DNA from 2 places in the Aminobacter sp. LjRoot7 genome. Region 1 is predicted to be linked to the other one. Evidence: riboswitches for the same ligand, from Rfam matches in the RefSeq annotation. Region 1 holds a riboswitch; the other holds the start of a gene.
What was found. Region 1 has a riboswitch for S-adenosylmethionine ahead of ACSQ3E_RS28580 (O-succinylhomoserine sulfhydrylase). Riboswitches for the same ligand answer to the same signal wherever they lie in the genome.
Positions count from the first base shown of each region.

Region 2: it holds a riboswitch for S-adenosylmethionine, as region 1 does, so the genes downstream of both, metA (homoserine O-acetyltransferase MetA) here and ACSQ3E_RS28580 (O-succinylhomoserine sulfhydrylase) in region 1, are expected to answer to the same signal.

Region 1 covers NZ_CAXUPX020000016.1:23,877-31,653, reverse strand. Annotated here, with positions in the region: gene ACSQ3E_RS28605 (glycosyltransferase) at 1-17, shown strand, start outside; gene ACSQ3E_RS28600 (FkbM family methyltransferase) at 52-876, opposite strand; tRNA gene ACSQ3E_RS28595 (tRNA-Gly) at 1,109-1,182, shown strand; gene ACSQ3E_RS28590 (ABC transporter substrate-binding protein) at 1,323-2,099, opposite strand; gene ACSQ3E_RS28585 (2'-deoxycytidine 5'-triphosphate deaminase) at 2,208-3,296, opposite strand; SAM riboswitch at 3,438-3,515, shown strand; gene ACSQ3E_RS28580 (O-succinylhomoserine sulfhydrylase) at 3,559-4,752, shown strand; gene ACSQ3E_RS28575 (DUF6454 family protein) at 4,810-5,742, opposite strand; gene apaG (Co2+/Mg2+ efflux protein ApaG) at 5,933-6,325, shown strand; gene ACSQ3E_RS28565 (Hsp33 family molecular chaperone) at 6,410-7,402, opposite strand; gene argF (ornithine carbamoyltransferase) at 7,519-7,777, opposite strand, start outside.
Region 2 covers NZ_CAXUPX020000013.1:84,385-92,161, reverse strand. Annotated here, with positions in the region: gene ACSQ3E_RS27220 (lipid kinase) at 1-355, shown strand, start outside; gene ACSQ3E_RS27215 (ABC transporter ATP-binding protein/permease) at 486-2,291, shown strand; gene ACSQ3E_RS27210 (MFS transporter) at 2,339-3,877, opposite strand; gene ACSQ3E_RS27205 (LysR family transcriptional regulator) at 4,017-4,874, shown strand; gene metA (homoserine O-acetyltransferase MetA) at 4,920-5,843, opposite strand; SAM riboswitch at 5,894-5,971, opposite strand; gene hisC (histidinol-phosphate transaminase) at 6,125-7,237, shown strand; gene ACSQ3E_RS27190 (prephenate/arogenate dehydrogenase family protein) at 7,241-7,777, shown strand, end outside.

The DNA of each region.
Region 1 (7,777 bases):
TCCGGAAACGAAAATAAGCTCGCGTCGGAGAGGTCCGTGGCAATCCGACAGCTAACTGCCGCGTCCATTTTCGTACCAGCATCCGGGCAGAGGAAAGTCGGGCATGTCGGGTACGTTCGTCCGGTCGAGTTGGTTAGGAAATGTTGTGGTCGGTCGTCTCTCGCCAATCCGATCCTTTCGCAGAAAGGTAAACTCCATTGTCGGGGGGACATCAATCCGGCCACACCTTAATACTTTCGATCCGTTGTTCGGGTGGATATGAACAACATCGAAATTCCTCAATATTTTTTGGAAAACGCCATTGATTACCTTGAAGCCCATCTTGTTAAATAACGCATCCAGCCGATGAAATTCGACAACAATTATTCTGAATCTAGCAAGCAGTGATTCGTCAGATACAATAAAGCTCTCATATTCCGCACCTTCGATATCCATCTGCAAGATCAGATCGTTCTCGGCGGGATCAACGCTGGAATCGACCCAGTCCTTCAACGTCATGAACATATCGTCGCATTTCGGGCCAATGAATTTTTTAGTGAATACAATTGCTTCGTTCTCGATCGGCGCATCGACGACCGAATAGTCAGCCAAGAAGCATTTGACACCCCTAGCGATCAAGTTCTCCTCGAAGGAGGCAGTCGTTGATACGCCAGGTGAAAAGCAATACTTCACGCCATCGAGATCATCGGGGATCAGATAGCCTCCGTCGCCGTTACCGCCAATGCGAATGAGCGGACGATCCGTCGAGACTGGACGGACTAGCTTAAGAAATTCGTCAACTTCGGAAAGCTGACCACTCCGTACTTTCTCCAGTCGGTACCGCAATGACCGTAGCACCAACGCTTTCAGAGACCACCCCACGTCAAATCCGCCCATAATTATTATCGCTCCAACGGAAATGTGTTTCCAGGAGAGCTTTCATTGTCGTCTTCTCGTTCAAATATCTAATACAAATTTAGAACGAGCAAAAAATATCGCGTAATTCCCGCCTCTGGGGAACCCGGCCCGCAATCGGCTCGCACCATTGCAGGGCAACAGCCGATAGCAGAACAAGACACCTCGTTTCCCGATTGCCTGCCTGCAAGGCGGATGCTAACCAAGTGCCCGCGCGGGTATGATGTAATGGTAGCCTGTCAGCTTCCCAAGCTGAACGCGCGGGTTCGATTCCCGCTACCCGCTCCAGCTTTTTCCCGAAGCATTCAGCATGTCGTTCGACCCACGCTTTCGCCGGGGGTGCCGACACGCCGTTCTCCAACTGAAATTCCCCTCCAGACAGCAAAAAGGCCGGACGCAAGCGCCCGGCCTTCTGTCAGGCTTAGCCCTCAATCCGCGCCGTAAATATCGAAGTCGAAATACTTGGCGTTGATCTTGGCGTAGGTGCCGTCCTTGTAGATGGCGTCGATGGCGGCGTTGAGCTTGTCGCGCAGGGCAGTGTCATCCAGGCGCACGGCGATGCCGGTTTCGGATTCGGTGCCGTTGAGATCGCCGATCATCTTGCAGCAATCCTGGCCGGTGGTCTTCATCCAGTCGACGAGCACGAACTTGTCGGCGACGACCGCGTCGAGACGGCCATTGGTCAGGTCGGCCACCGCTTCGTCCTGCGTCGGATAGAGCTTCACGTCAGCGCCCGCCTTGGCATAGTGATCCTCGGCATAGATGCTCTGCGTCGTCGATGCTTGTGCGCCAACCGACTTGCCCTTGAGCGCGTTGGGCTCCGGCGAAGCGAGGTCGGAAGTCTTGAGCGCGATCAGCGCCAGCGGCGTGGTGTAGTACTTGTTGGTGAAGGCGACCTGCTTCTTGCGTTCCTCGGTGATGGTCATCGAAGCGACGATGGCGTCGAATTTCTTGCCCTGAAGTGCCGGAATGATGCCGTCCCAATCCTGGGCGACGATCTCGCATTCGACCTTCATCTGCGCGCACAGCGCATTGGCGATGTCGACGTCGAAGCCGACCAGCTTGCCGTCGGCGCTCAGATTGTTGAAGGGCGGATAGGCGCCCTCGGTGGCGATCTTGAGCTTTTCCTGCGCCGAGGCGCCACCCGCCGCGGACAACAGCGCTGCCAGCGAAGCAGCGCAAGCGAACTTCCACGAAATCTGCATAATCCTCTCCATTTGCCAGGCGCCCTTATGTTGGGCGTCCCTGCCTCAGCCAAGCACAGCGGCTTGAAATGGACAAGCAGACTAAGGTTTGCGCACCCTGACGTAAGGTCAGTCCATGCGGAAATGCTTGGAGAGCTTCAGCCCCTGGGCCTGGTAGTTGGAGCCGAGGTCGGTGCCATAAAGCGCCTTCGGCCGCGCCAGCATATGCTCGTAGACGAGGCGGCCGACGACCTGGCCGTGCTCCAGGATGAAGGGCACTTCGTGGCTGCGCACTTCGAGCACCGCCCGGCTGCCGGTTCCGCCGGCGCTGGAATGGCCGAAACCCGGATCGAAGAAGCCGGCATAATGGACGCGGAACTCGCCGACCAGCGGATCGAACGGCGTCATTTCGGCGGCGTAGAGCGGTGGTACATGCACCGCTTCGCGCGATACCAGGATGTAGAACTCGTCCGGGTCGAGCACCAGTTCCTCGGCGCCGTGATTGTAGATCGGCTCCCAGAAATCGACGACCTTCTGGGCGGCGCGCTTGTCGACGTCGACGAGGCCAGTATGGTGCTTGCCGCGGTAGCCGACGATGCTGCCCACTTCACCAGCCAGATCGATGGACAGCGCGATGCCGCCGCCCGAGATGTTCGGCGGATCGATGGCGACCAGCCGGTCAGACAGGTGCAATGCGTTGAGTTCGGTCTCCGACAGCAGCGCATTTCCTTTGCGGAAGCGGATCTGCGACAGGCGCGAGCCCTTGCGGGCGACGATCGGGAAGGTGCGCGGACTGACCTCGAGATAGAGCGGGCCGGTGTAGCCGGCGGGGATCTTGTCGAACTCCTGGCCGCGGTCGGTCATGACGCGGGTGAAGATGTCGAGGCGGCCGGTCGAACTCTTCGGGTTGGCCGATGCCGATATCTCGGCCGGCAACTCCAGGCTCTCCAGCAGCGGCACGATGTAGACGCAGCCCGTTTCCAGCACCGCACCGTTGGTCAGGTCGATCTCGTGCAGTTTGAGCCGGTCGAGTTTTTCCGACACCAGCGAATTGGGGCCCGGCAGGAAGCTGGCGCGGGTCCGAAACGCGGTTGCTCCAAGCCTGAGGTCGAGGCTCGCCGGCTGGATCTGGTCGGCATCCAGCGGCGGCGCCTTGAGCGCGCCCGACGCAAACAGCGCCGCGATGTCCTGGTCCGGAAGAATGCCCGACTGACGCAATTGCCTCACTCCTCTACAGCGCCACCAGCCCGAATGCAGAGCCGTGGCCGCTGGATCCCGGCCGTTTCCGGGGTCATGTGCGTGGCCCAAAACGTTTAGTCGTCCACGCAATTGACGCAAGCAGGCTGCGGGTCTAAAGGACATTTATCCCGTGGTGATTTGGCCGGTCGGCTTGCAGCCACGTTAAACAAGTCGCTAAAGGGCCGCGTTGTGGACCGGTTGCGACTTTTCGCGGCCGGTTTTTTTGTATTTGGATTTGGCTATGAGCTCCGAAAAACAGCGTAACTGGAAACCCCAGACCACCCTCGTCCATGGCGGCAGCCTTCGCTCCGGCTTCGGCGAGACCTCGGAATCGATCTTCCTGACCCAGGGCTATGTCTATGAAAGCGCCGAAAGCGCCGAAGCCCGCTTCAAGGGCGAGACCCCCGGCTTCATCTATTCGCGCTATGCCAATCCGACCGTCGACATGTTCGAGAAGCGCATGTGCGCGCTCGAAGGTGCCGAGGACGCGCGCGCCACGGCTTCCGGCATGGCCGCCGTCACCGCCGCCATCCTGTGCGGCCTCAAGGCCGGCGACCACATCGTTGCAGCCCGCGCCCTGTTCGGCTCGTGCCGCTGGGTCGTCGAGACGCTGGCGCCGAAATACGGCATCGAGGCGACGCTGGTCGACGGCACGCTGATCGAGAATTGGGAAAAGGCGGTCCAGCCCAACACCAAGCTGTTCTTCCTGGAAAGCCCGACCAATCCGACGCTCGAAGTCGTCGACATCGCGGCGGTCGCGGCGCTTGCCAATTCGATCGGCGCGCGCCTCGTCGTCGACAACGTCTTCGCCACCCCGATGCAGCAGAAGCCGCTCGAGCTCGGCGCCCATGTGGTCGTCTATTCGGCCACCAAGCACATTGACGGCCAGGGCCGCTGCCTCGGCGGCGTGATCCTGTCGGACAAGAAGTGGATCGACGAGAACCTGCACGACTACTTCCGCCACACCGGTCCGAGCCTGTCACCGTTCAACGCATGGACGCTGCTCAAGGGCCTGGAGACCCTGCCGCTGCGCGTGCGCCAGCAGACCGAGACCGCCGGCAAGATCGCCGACTTCCTCGCCGACCAGCCGGAAGTGTCACGCCTGATCTATCCGGGCCGGGCCGACCACCCGCAGGCCAACATCGTCAAGAAGCAGATGTCGGGCGGCTCGACGCTGATCTGCTTCGACGTCAAGGGCGGCAAGAAGGCAGCCTTCGCCTTCGAGAACGCGCTCAGGATCGTGCTGATTTCGAACAATCTCGGCGACGCCAAGAGCCTGATCACCCATCCGGCGACGACCACGCACAAGAACCTCACCGACGAGGCCCGAGCCGAGCTCGGCATCGATGACGGCACGCTGCGCCTGTCGGTCGGCCTCGAAGACGCCGACGACCTGCTCAACGACATCGGCGATGCGCTGAAGGCGGCTCGCTAACCACCAAGGTAACGGCGCTCCGCAACCAGGAGCGCCGTCCGTCTCCCTCGAACTGTCTTACGGCAGCTTGGTTTCGTAGACGTAGAGCTTTGTCTCGTTGTCTTCCGGCGCTGCGGTCAGGCGCAGGCCCGTCTCGGTCTTTTCGATGAGCACGGGATTGCCAGCGATCGACTTGCCCTTTTCCGTCCAGATCTGGACCGGCACCTGGAACAGCGGGCGTCCGGTTTTGAGGTCGACCGTTTCGATGCCGCCGAGGCGGAAGACCTGCCCGTCGGGACCCGGACGATATTCGGTAAGGCCGGTGCAGACGGCCTGGCCGGGCTTCGCCAACGCGCAATCCTGATAATCGATGTAGTGCGCAGGATTGAGCGTGCGCGTCTTTTCCGGCGCGAGCGCCGCATCCGGCACCGTCAGATCCTCGGTGACCTTCCATGCGTAGAAGCGGCGCGAGCCCCAGCTGACGGCATGCAGTGTGCCGTTTTCGGGATCGGAGACGATACCGCCGACATGATCGGGGAAACGGAACACCTCGGTCGCCTCCAGGGTTTCCGGATCGACACGGTAGATGATCGACTTGCTGTTCGGCCGGTATTCGGCAACCGGCACCCACAGCCAGCGGCCGTCATAGTCGATGCCGCCGGGATGATAGATCGCGCCTTCGCCGAGCTTCACCTGGCCGACGAGCTTGCCGTTCGCATCGAGCTTGAACAGGTGGCCGGCGCCCTTGCCCTCGTCGCGGTCGAGCCCGTTCTGCGGTGCCTCGAACTTCTTGGTCCGCTCGATGATCTCGACCGACGACATGAACAGCGCATCGCCGACGCGCGCGAAGCCCTGGGGGTGGAAGGTGTCGAACTCAAGCCTCGGGGATTTGACCAGCTGCCACTCGGCCCCCCTGGTCAGCTTCTCAATACCACTTGCCAGATCGTCCGCATGGGCGGCTGTGCCGGCAAGGCAGGCCGAGGCGAAAAGAACGGCTAAGAGACGTTTCATGGCGGAATTTCCTTGTCGTTGGACGACGTGGAAACTGGCCTTGCGGCGTGACAGCGGGGTGACGCCGATGCGTCGGCGAGGTGAAATTCACTGCACAGTCATCACAATCGGCGTGATTTTGTCTAAGAGCAGTTGACCCGCCGCCTCGTGCGGCGGACTCTGTCAATGTGCAGGCCAAGGAGCGCAGCATATGTATCGCGCAATCACCCGCAACATCGCGGTCGAGGTCGAGCCCTTCTATCTGGTGGACCAGTCCGAGCCATCGGAAAACCGCTACGTCTGGGGTTACCGCGTCACCATCGAGAACAACTCGGACGAATTCGTCCAGCTGTTGTCGCGCTACTGGCACATTACCGACGCGAGCGGCAAGGTCGAGGAAGTCAGGGGCCCGGGCGTGGTCGGCGACCAGCCCGAACTGAACCCCGGCGACACCTATCAATATGCGTCCGGCTGCCCGCTCTCGACGCCGTCAGGCATCATGGTCGGGCGCTATACCATGCGTAATGAGGCGGGCGAGATGTTCGACATCGCCATTCCCGCCTTTTCGCTCGACCTGCCCGACGCCCGCCACAGGCTGAACTAGCGCGAACAGGCGGCCGGCTTCCGCGTTCATGCCCAGAACACGATTGGACCGAGGGTCGGTCAAATCGTGTCGGGCTTGAAGCAACTATTGGACCGGGGCGAACTCCGCAGGGTCGAATTCGTAGGCCTTGGAGCAGAACTCGCAGGCGACGCGGATGACGCCGTCTTCGACGCTGTCGGTGATTTCCTCGGCGGTGAAGCCCTGCAGGATGCCCTTGATCTTCTGGCCCGAGCACGAGCACTCGTCGACCACGCGCACGCCCTCATAGACGACCGCGCCGTGCTCGTGAAACAGGCGGTAGAGCAGCCGTTCGGTGCCGACGGTCGGGTCGATCAGTTCCGTTGGCTCGATGGTGCCGACCAGCGCCAGCAGCTCCTGCCAGGAGTTGTCGTCGGGGTGGACCGCGATATCGCGCTCGTCGCCGTCGCCGCCATGGATGTCGGCCACGCGCCGACGTTCGGGCGAGTCGGGCAGGAACTGCGCCAACAGGCCACCGGCGCGCCAATGCTCGCGCGGGCCGCCTTCAGCCGGCAGCACGAGCTTCGCCACAGACAGCTTTACGTCGGTCGGAATCTGTTCCGACTGGCGGAAATAGGCGCGCGCCGCCTCTTCCAGCGTGATGCCGTTGAGCTCGACGATGCCCTGGTAGCGCGTCGTGTGCTCGCCCTGGTCGATGGTCAGTGCAAGAACACCGCTGCCGAGCAGATCCTCGGGCGAGGTCATGCCGGCCTCGATCGCCGCATCGACACGGTCGGCGTCGAAACGTGCATAGGCGCGCAGCGAGTGCGGCGTGGTGAAGTCGGCGACAAGCATGTCCACCGGCCCGTCGGTGCGGGTCTGGAAGATGAACTTGCCTTCGAATTTCAGCGATGTGCCGAGCAGCACGGTGACCACGCAGGCCTCGGCGAGAAGCCTTGCCACCGGCTCCGGATAGTCGTGCCGACCGAGGATCTGGTCGAGCAGCGGGCCGAGCTGGACGGTGCGGCCGCGCACGTCGAGCGGCTCCACCGCGAATGGAACAACATGGTCGTCGCCGGCGAACCCGAATTCGCCGAGCTTGCGTTCGGTCTCAGTCACTGGAACTTATCCCATCTATAGAGTTCCGCGCCCGGTCGGTCCGCCGACGGTCGCAGAACATGGCTTTGATGATAATTGAATGATCCCGCCCCAGATAGGGTCGCGGGATCACGCATTCAAGCGCCCAGGCACCAGGCGAGCACGGCCTTCTGCGCGTGCAGGCGGTTTTCAGCCTCGTCGAAGACCACCGAGTTCGGGCCGTCGATGACCTCGTCGGTCACCTCCTCGCCGCGATGCGCCGGCAGGCAGTGCATGAACAGGGCATCGGGCTTGGCATGCTTCATCAGGTCGGAGTTGACCTGATAAGGCAGGAACACGTTGTGGCCGCGGGCACGATGCTCCTGGCCCATCGACACCCAGCAGTCGGTGACGATG
Region 2 (7,777 bases), on a different contig from region 1:
TGTCGACCATGACGACACCACCGAAAAGATCCGCACCATGCAGGTCTCGGTCGGCAACGGTCGCCATTATGGTGGCGGCATGACCGTCGAGGAGACCGCGACCGCCGACGACGGCTGGCTCGATCTCTACAGCCTTGAGGTCGATCACTGGTGGCGGCTGCTCAGGCTTTTGCCCAGCCTGCGCAAGGGTACGCAAGGCCAATGGGACGACGTCCGCGCCTTCAAGACCACCGAGGTGACGATACGCACCAAGCAGCCGCGCCCCGTCAACACCGACGGCGAGCTGGTCACCTGGACGCCGGCGCATTTCCGCATCCGGCCCAAATCGGTGAACGTGTTCGTGCCGAAGGGCTGACGCTGCCGCGCCAGCCTCAGGCCGCGTTTCAATCACGGACTGTTTTGCCAACGCGGTGATATGCAGCCGCCGTTGAATGGCACACTCTGCGCGCGCCGATTCGCTCGAAGCGGCCAGCCGGAGGATGCGCATGCCAGGCCAATCGTTCATCCAGACCAATCGCGAGCCTCTGGCAGCAGATGTCGATGGCGGGTTTTTCGACCATCTGAAGATGGCGCGGCAGGCGCTTGCCGGCTCGCCGGTGAGAAGGACCCTTGTCTGGCTCGGCCTGTCGACCCTTGCCGTCATCCTTGCGACGTCGGCCGGGCAGATCGTGCTGAACCGCTGGAACAAGCCGTTCTACGATGCGCTCGAAAATCGCGACCTCGACGCCTTCCTGCACCAGCTGACGATCTTCGCGGCGATTGCCGGTTGCCTCTTGGTGCTCAATGTCGGCCAGCAATGGCTCAACCAGATGATCCGGCTCAAGCTGCGCGAGGGGCTGACGCTTGACCTCATCACCGAATGGCTGCGGCCGGGCCGCGCCTTCCGCCTCGCCAATGCGGGCGCCGTCGGCGTCAATCCCGACCAGCGCATGCAGCAGGACGCGGGGCATCTTGCCGACCTCACCACCGACCTTGCCATCGGCCTGCTGCAGGCCTCGATCCTGCTGGTTTCCTTCGTCGGCGTGTTGTGGAGCCTGTCGTCGGGCTTTGTCTTCCACGTCGGCGACCGCTCGTTCAGCATCCCGGGCTACATGGTCTGGGCGGCGATCGTCTATGCCGGGTCGGCCTCTCTGCTGAGCTGGCTCGTTGGCCGGCCGCTGATTGTCCAGAACGCCGATCGCTATTCGCGCGAAGCCGAACTGCGCTTCTCGATGGTCCGCATCAACCAGAACATCGATGCCATCTCGCTGGCGCGCGGCGAGGCTGATGAAAAGCGCCGGCTGGAGCTTGATCTCGCCGGCGTGCTCAATTCGCTGCGCCGCATCTTCGCCACCCAGATCAATCTCGGCTGGGTCACCGACGGCTATGGCTGGTTCACCGTGGTCGCGCCGATCCTGGTCGCGGCGCCGGTCTACTTTGCCGGCGACATCAGCTTCGGCGGGCTGATGATGGCGGTCAGCGCTTTCAACCAGGTCCACGCCTCGCTGCGCTGGTTCATCAACAATGTCGGCGCCATCGCCGACTGGCGCGCCACGCTGATGCGTGTCGGCGTGATCCGCCGCGTGCTGGTCGCCGCCGACGTGCTGCACGACAAGGAGGAGCGCATCGACCTGGCCGAAAGCCGCGACGGCAGCCTGGCGTTCGACGATCTCCAACTGGTTTCGCCGAGCGGCTGTATCAGGCTTTCGGAGCCGCATCTCAGGGTCAAGCCGGGCGAGCGCCTGCAGGTCACCGGCGAGGCGGGCGCCGGCAAGACGCTGCTGTTCCGTGCGTTGGCCGGGCTGTGGCCATGGGGCAAAGGCCGGATCGAACTGCCTGCCGGCAGGCAGATCGCCTTCCTGCCGCGCGTCTCCTACCTGCCGCCTGGCACGCTGCGCGAGGTGCTGGCCTATCCCTCCAGCGGCACCGTGCTCGACGACAAGGATTTTGCCGAAGCGCTCGCCGCCGTCGGGCTGGAGCGCCTGGCGACTTCGCTCGATCGTGTCGCGCACTGGAATGAGGAGCTCACCAGCGACGAGCTGCGGCTCGTCGCCTTCGCCCGGCTGCGCCTGCATAAGCCCGACTGGGTGATTGTCGACGAGGCTTTCGAGACGCTCGACGCGGCCGCGCATCAGCGGGTCAAGGACATGTTCGAGGGCGAGCTTGCCAACACCGGTGTCGTCTATTTCGGCCCGCATCGTCACAATGGCGGCCTGTTCGGCAGGACCGTCCATCTTGCCAAGGACAAGCGCGGACCGGTGCTCAAGCCGGTCCGCATCAAGGATGTGGCCAAGGCTGCGGCTCCCGCCTGAGCCGACCTCGCTGCAGGCCCGCCGGAGTGGGCCTGCAGCGAGCGTGCTCAGATGGCTTGCGTCTCCGGACAAGGCTTGGACACGCCGGACGACTTGCCGGCACCAAACAGCGCGAAGCTGAGCGCCGCCAGCACCCACACGCCGAGACCGCCATAAAGCATCACCCAATGGAAGCCGTTGACCAACGCGGCATGGACCGCGTCGGCCGGTACCGCGAGCGCGCCCGGTGTTTCCTCGACCGCCCCGCCGGCGGCGATGCGTTCGGCCAGCGACCGCAGCTGGCCGGCATCGGCACCCGCGGGCAGGGCGTCCCTCAGGCCGGCAAGGATGCCCTCGACGAGCACGAAGCCCATGACGGCGATGTTGACGGCGAGTGCGATCAGCCTGGCGCTGGCGTCGATGCCTGAGGCCATGCCGGCGCGGCTGGCCGGCACCGAGCCGGTGGTCATGTTGGTGGCGGGCGTCGTCGTCAGGCCAAGGCCGATGCCGGCGAGCAGCGCGCCGGGCAGTACGGTCAGGCCGCTCGCCCCTTCGGCAGGGCTGCCCAGCCACATGGCGATGAAGCCGAGGCCGATGGTGAACAGGCCGAGCGGGATGACGACGCGCGGGCTGGTGCGCAAGAGCAGGTACTGCGCCACCGGTGACATCACCAGGAACGGCACGGTGTAGGCGAGTACCGCGAGCCCGGTTTCAGTGCTGTCATAGCCGAGGCCGACGGTGAAATAGATCGGCAGGTAGACCATGAACGGCCAGTAGCTGAAGTTCATGCCGACGCAGCCGACGATGGCGCCGGAGAAGTCGCGAATCCTGAACACCGAGAAGTCGAACATCGGATGCGAATGCCGCCGCTCGACCGCGACGAAGGCGATCACGCCGACGAGCGTCGCTGCGGCAATCGCGATCGCCGTTGGGCTGAGGAAGCCGAGATCAGCGCCTTGCGTGATGTAGTAGGTCAGTCCGAAGACGGCGGCGCTCAGGATGACGATGCCGGGCAGGTCCAGCTTGGTGGCCTGCGGGTCGCGCGATTCTTTCACGCTGCCGAAGGTCAGCGCCAGGCACAGCAATGCCAACGGCGCGTGCACGAGGAACACCCACTGCCACGTTGACAGGGCAACAATCACGCCGCCGATGATCGGGCCGAAGCCCAGGCCGATGCCCGATATGACGCCCCAGATGGCGAAGGCGCTGCTGCGCGCTTTTGCGTCCTGGAACTGGTGCGAGAGAATGGCGATCGAGCAGATGAACATGGCGCCGCCGGCCATGCCCTGCAGGAAGCGACTGATGATCAGCACCGTCGTGTTGGGGGCGAGACCGCACATCAGCGACGTCACGCCAAAGGCGGCGACCGTCACGGTAAACACCAGCCGGCGGCCGTAGCGGTCGGCCAGCGTTCCCGTCGCCATCAGCACCGTCGTGCAGGCGATGGTGTAGGCGTTCATGATCCACTGCATGTCCTTGAAGTCGGCATGCAGCACATGTTCGAGCGTTGGCAGGATCACCGGCACGCTCGATATCTCAAGGCCGAACATCAGCGCCGACAGGCAGATCGCCCCCAGCGCCAGAGTGTCTCTCATCGTCAGCTTCATCCCGTGTCTCCGTCTGGCGGCGTCGGGGGAGGAGGTCCGGTGCCGCTGGTTATTTGGAAACATCTGAGATATGCGAAGCTTGAACATGCATAAATGCTATGTAAACCTATATCAGTGATAACAAACTAGGATAGATGAGATGCTGTGGCTCGACGCCGAGGCCGTCCGCAACTTCGTCATGGTCGCGGATCTGCAGAGTTTCACGCGTGCCGCCGATGCCATGGGCTCGACCCAGGCTGCGGTCAGCGTCAAACTCAAGCGGCTGGAGGAGCGTGTCGGCCGCAAGCTGATCGAACGCACCCCGCGCCGCGTCAGGCTGTCGGCGGACGGCGCGCTGTTCATCGAATCGGCACGTGCCTTCCTCACCGCCCATGACCATGCGGTCGCTGGCCTGTCGTGTTCGGCGCGGCGCTTCACGCTCGGCATTGCCGGCCATGTCGCTGGACCGGAGGTGACGACGCTGCTTGCCCGTCTCAGCCAGCACGACCCGGCCTTGACCATCGAGGTCCAGGTCGACAATTCGACGCTGCTGCTCGATGCCTTCGACCGTGGCAAGCTAGATGCCGCGATCGTCCGGCGCGAGGACGACCGGCGGGACGGAGAGGTGCTGGGACCGGAACATTTCGGCTGGTTCGCGACGCCCGAGTTCGATCATCGCCCCGGCGAGCCGATCCGGCTGGCGACGCTGTCGCGGCTGTGCGGCGTGCGCGATCTCGCCACACGCACGCTCGACGATGCCAGCATTCCCTGGGTCGAGGTGTTTGTCGGCGGCGGCTCGTCGCTGGTCACCGCGGCCGTCTCGGCCGGGCTCGCCACCGCAGTCTTCCCGAGTAGGCTGGCGCCTCCCGGAACCGTCGAGGTCAGCCGCAAGTTCGGCCTGCCCGATGTGCCGGCAACCGAGATCGTGCTGCACTCGACGCTCACCGACCGCCGCTCGCGCGAAGCCCTGCGCATCCTCGCCTGCGCCTTCCACGAGCACCGGGCCAAGGCGGGGTAGGGGCGGAAGGCCGAGCCCGGGTTGCGGACGCGGCCTTGATTGGTGCTAGCGACCCTTGCCGATGCTCTCCAGATCATACTCCGTGGTCTGGTAGACCCGGTTGATCCAGTTGCCGAACAGCAGATGGGCGTGCGAGCGCCAGCGGTTCAGCGGCTTACGCTGCGGGTCGTCGTCGGGGTAATATTCGTGCGGCACTTCGATGGTCACGCCGGCCGCCACGTCGCGGTCGTACTCTTCCTTGAGCGAGGTCGAGTCGTATTCGATGTGGTTGAACATGTAGAGCCGGTTGCCGGCTTCCTCGGAGAGCAGGCTCGGGCCGGTCTCTTCCGATTCCATCAATAGCTCCAGGCCGGAATCCTCGGGAATGTCCGAGGCGCGGACCTCCGTCCAGCGCGACACCGGAATGGCAAAATCGTCGGAGAAGCCGGCGAGATAAGGCGAGGCAGGCGCGTTGTTGTTGTGGCGGTAGACGCCGAACGCCTTGTCTTCCAGCGTGTGCTTGGGAACCCGGTGGAAATGCCAGGCGGCGGCCATCGCACCCCAGCAGATGAAGAACGGCGAATGCACGTTGGTCGTGGTCCAGTCCATGATCTGCTTGAGTTCATCCCAATAGGTCACGTCCTCGAAGGGCAGCAGCTCCACCGGGGCACCGGTGATGATGAAGCCGTCGAACTTGCGGTCCTTCACCTCTTCCCATGTCTGGTAAAAGGCGATGAGGTGATCCTCTGAGGTGTTCTTGGCCTTGTGGGTGCCGATGCGCACCAGGGTCAGCTCGACCTGTAGCGGACTGGCGCCGATCAGGCGCGCGATCTGCGTTTCCGTCCTGACCTTGTTGGGCATGAGGTTGAGTAGGCCGATCTGCAGTGGACGAATGTCCTGACGGAGAGCGGTCTGCTCATCCATGATGGAAACGCCCTCTTTTTCCAGCACTTCGCGGGCGGGGAGTTGATCCGGGATCTTGATCGGCACTGTGCGAACTCCAGAAACAAAAAAACCGGCTTGCAGTCGCATAGCCGGTTTACGGATCGCAAACGGCCCTTTAGCGACTTGTTTAACGTGGCTGCAAGCCGACCGGCCAAATCACCACGGGTCTATGCCCTGCTATTACGCCCGGTCGCCGATTGCGTCAACCGCGACCCATTCGTCCGGCCAGACCGGGCAGTTCCGCCGGTTTTCCTCGACATTGCGTGCACCGGGCGGTATTTCCGCTGCGGCCTCCGGCCGGAGGCGCCAATCCAGGATATTTCGAAATGACCAAGGCACCCGAGCAGATTCGCCCCGAACCCCGCGCCGGCATCATGGACATCACAGCCTATGTCGGTGGCAAGAGCTCCGCTCCGGCAGGCGTCGCCAAGGTCCATAAGCTCTCGTCGAACGAAAATCCGCTCGGCGCCTCGCCCCATGCGATCGAGGCCGTGCAGAGGCTTTCGCATAAGATGGAGTATTATCCCGACGGGTCGGCGTCACGCCTGAGGCAGGCGATCGCGGCGACCCATGGGCTCAACCCGGCCAACATCCTGTGCACCAACGGTTCCGACGAGGTGCTGGGCCTGTTGTCCCAGAGCTATCTCTCGCCGGGCGACGAGGCCGTCTACACCGAGCACGGTTTCATGGTCTACAAGATCTACACCCAGGCCGCCGGTGCCACGCCGGTCGTTGCCAAGGAAGATGCCGAGAAGGCCAGCGTCGACAACATCATCGCCGCGGTGACGCCGAAGACGAAGATCGTCTTCCTCGCCAACCCCAACAACCCGACCGGCACCTACCTGCCGTTCGAGGAAGTGCGCCGCCTGCACGCAGCACTGCCGAAGAACGTGCTGCTCGTCCTCGATGCGGCCTATGCCGAATATGTTCGCCGCAACGACTACGAGTCGGGCGTCGAGCTGGTCGCGGCCAACGAGAACGTCGTCATGACGCGTACGTTCTCGAAGATCCACGGCCTCGGCGGCATGCGCATCGGCTGGATCTATGCGCCCTCGCACATCATCGATGTGCTCGAGCGCATGCGCGGTCCCTTCAACGTCAACGCGGCGGCGATCGAAGCCGGCGTGGCGGCGATGGAAGACCGTGGCCATGTCGAGCGCACGGTGGCGCACAACGCCAAGTGGGCGGAATGGCTGGTCGCCGAGTTCGAAAAGCTCGGCCTGCGTGTCACGCCTTCGGTCGGCAATTTCCTGCTGGTGCACTTCCCCGATGACGGCAAGCACTCGGCCGCTGCCGCCGACGAGTATCTGACGGCGCGCGGCTATATCCTGCGCAGGGTCACCGGCTACGGTTTCCCCAATGCGCTGCGCATGACCATCGGCACCGAAGAAGCCAATCGCGGCGTCGTCGCCGCACTCACCGAATTCCTGAAAAGTTGAACCATGTCAGATCCTCTCTTTGAAAAGATCGCCCTCGTCGGCATCGGCCTGATCGGCTCATCGCTGGCCCGCGTCGTCCGCCGTGAAGGGCTTGCCCGTCACATCGCCATCTCCACCCGCAGCGCACCCACGCTCGCCCGCGCCGAGGAACTCGGCCTCGGCGACAGCTACGCGACCGACGCAAAGGTGGCGGTTGCGGATGCCGACCTGATCATCGTCTCGGTGCCGGTCGGCTCCTCAGGTGCCGTGGCGATCGATATCGCGTCGGCGCTGAAGCCGGGCGCCATCCTGACCGACGTCGGCTCCACCAAGGCCTCCGTCATCGCGCAGATGGCCCCGCATGTGCCGGCGGGCGTGCACTTCATCCCCGGCCACCCGCTGGCCGGTACCGAGAAATCGGGTCCCGACGCCGGTTTTGCCGAGCTGTTCGAGAACCGCTGGTGCATCTTCACGCCGCTGCCCGATACCGATGCGGTGGCACTGGAGAAGCTGTCGGAGTTCTGGCGCCGCTGCGGCTCCAACATCGACACGATGGACCCC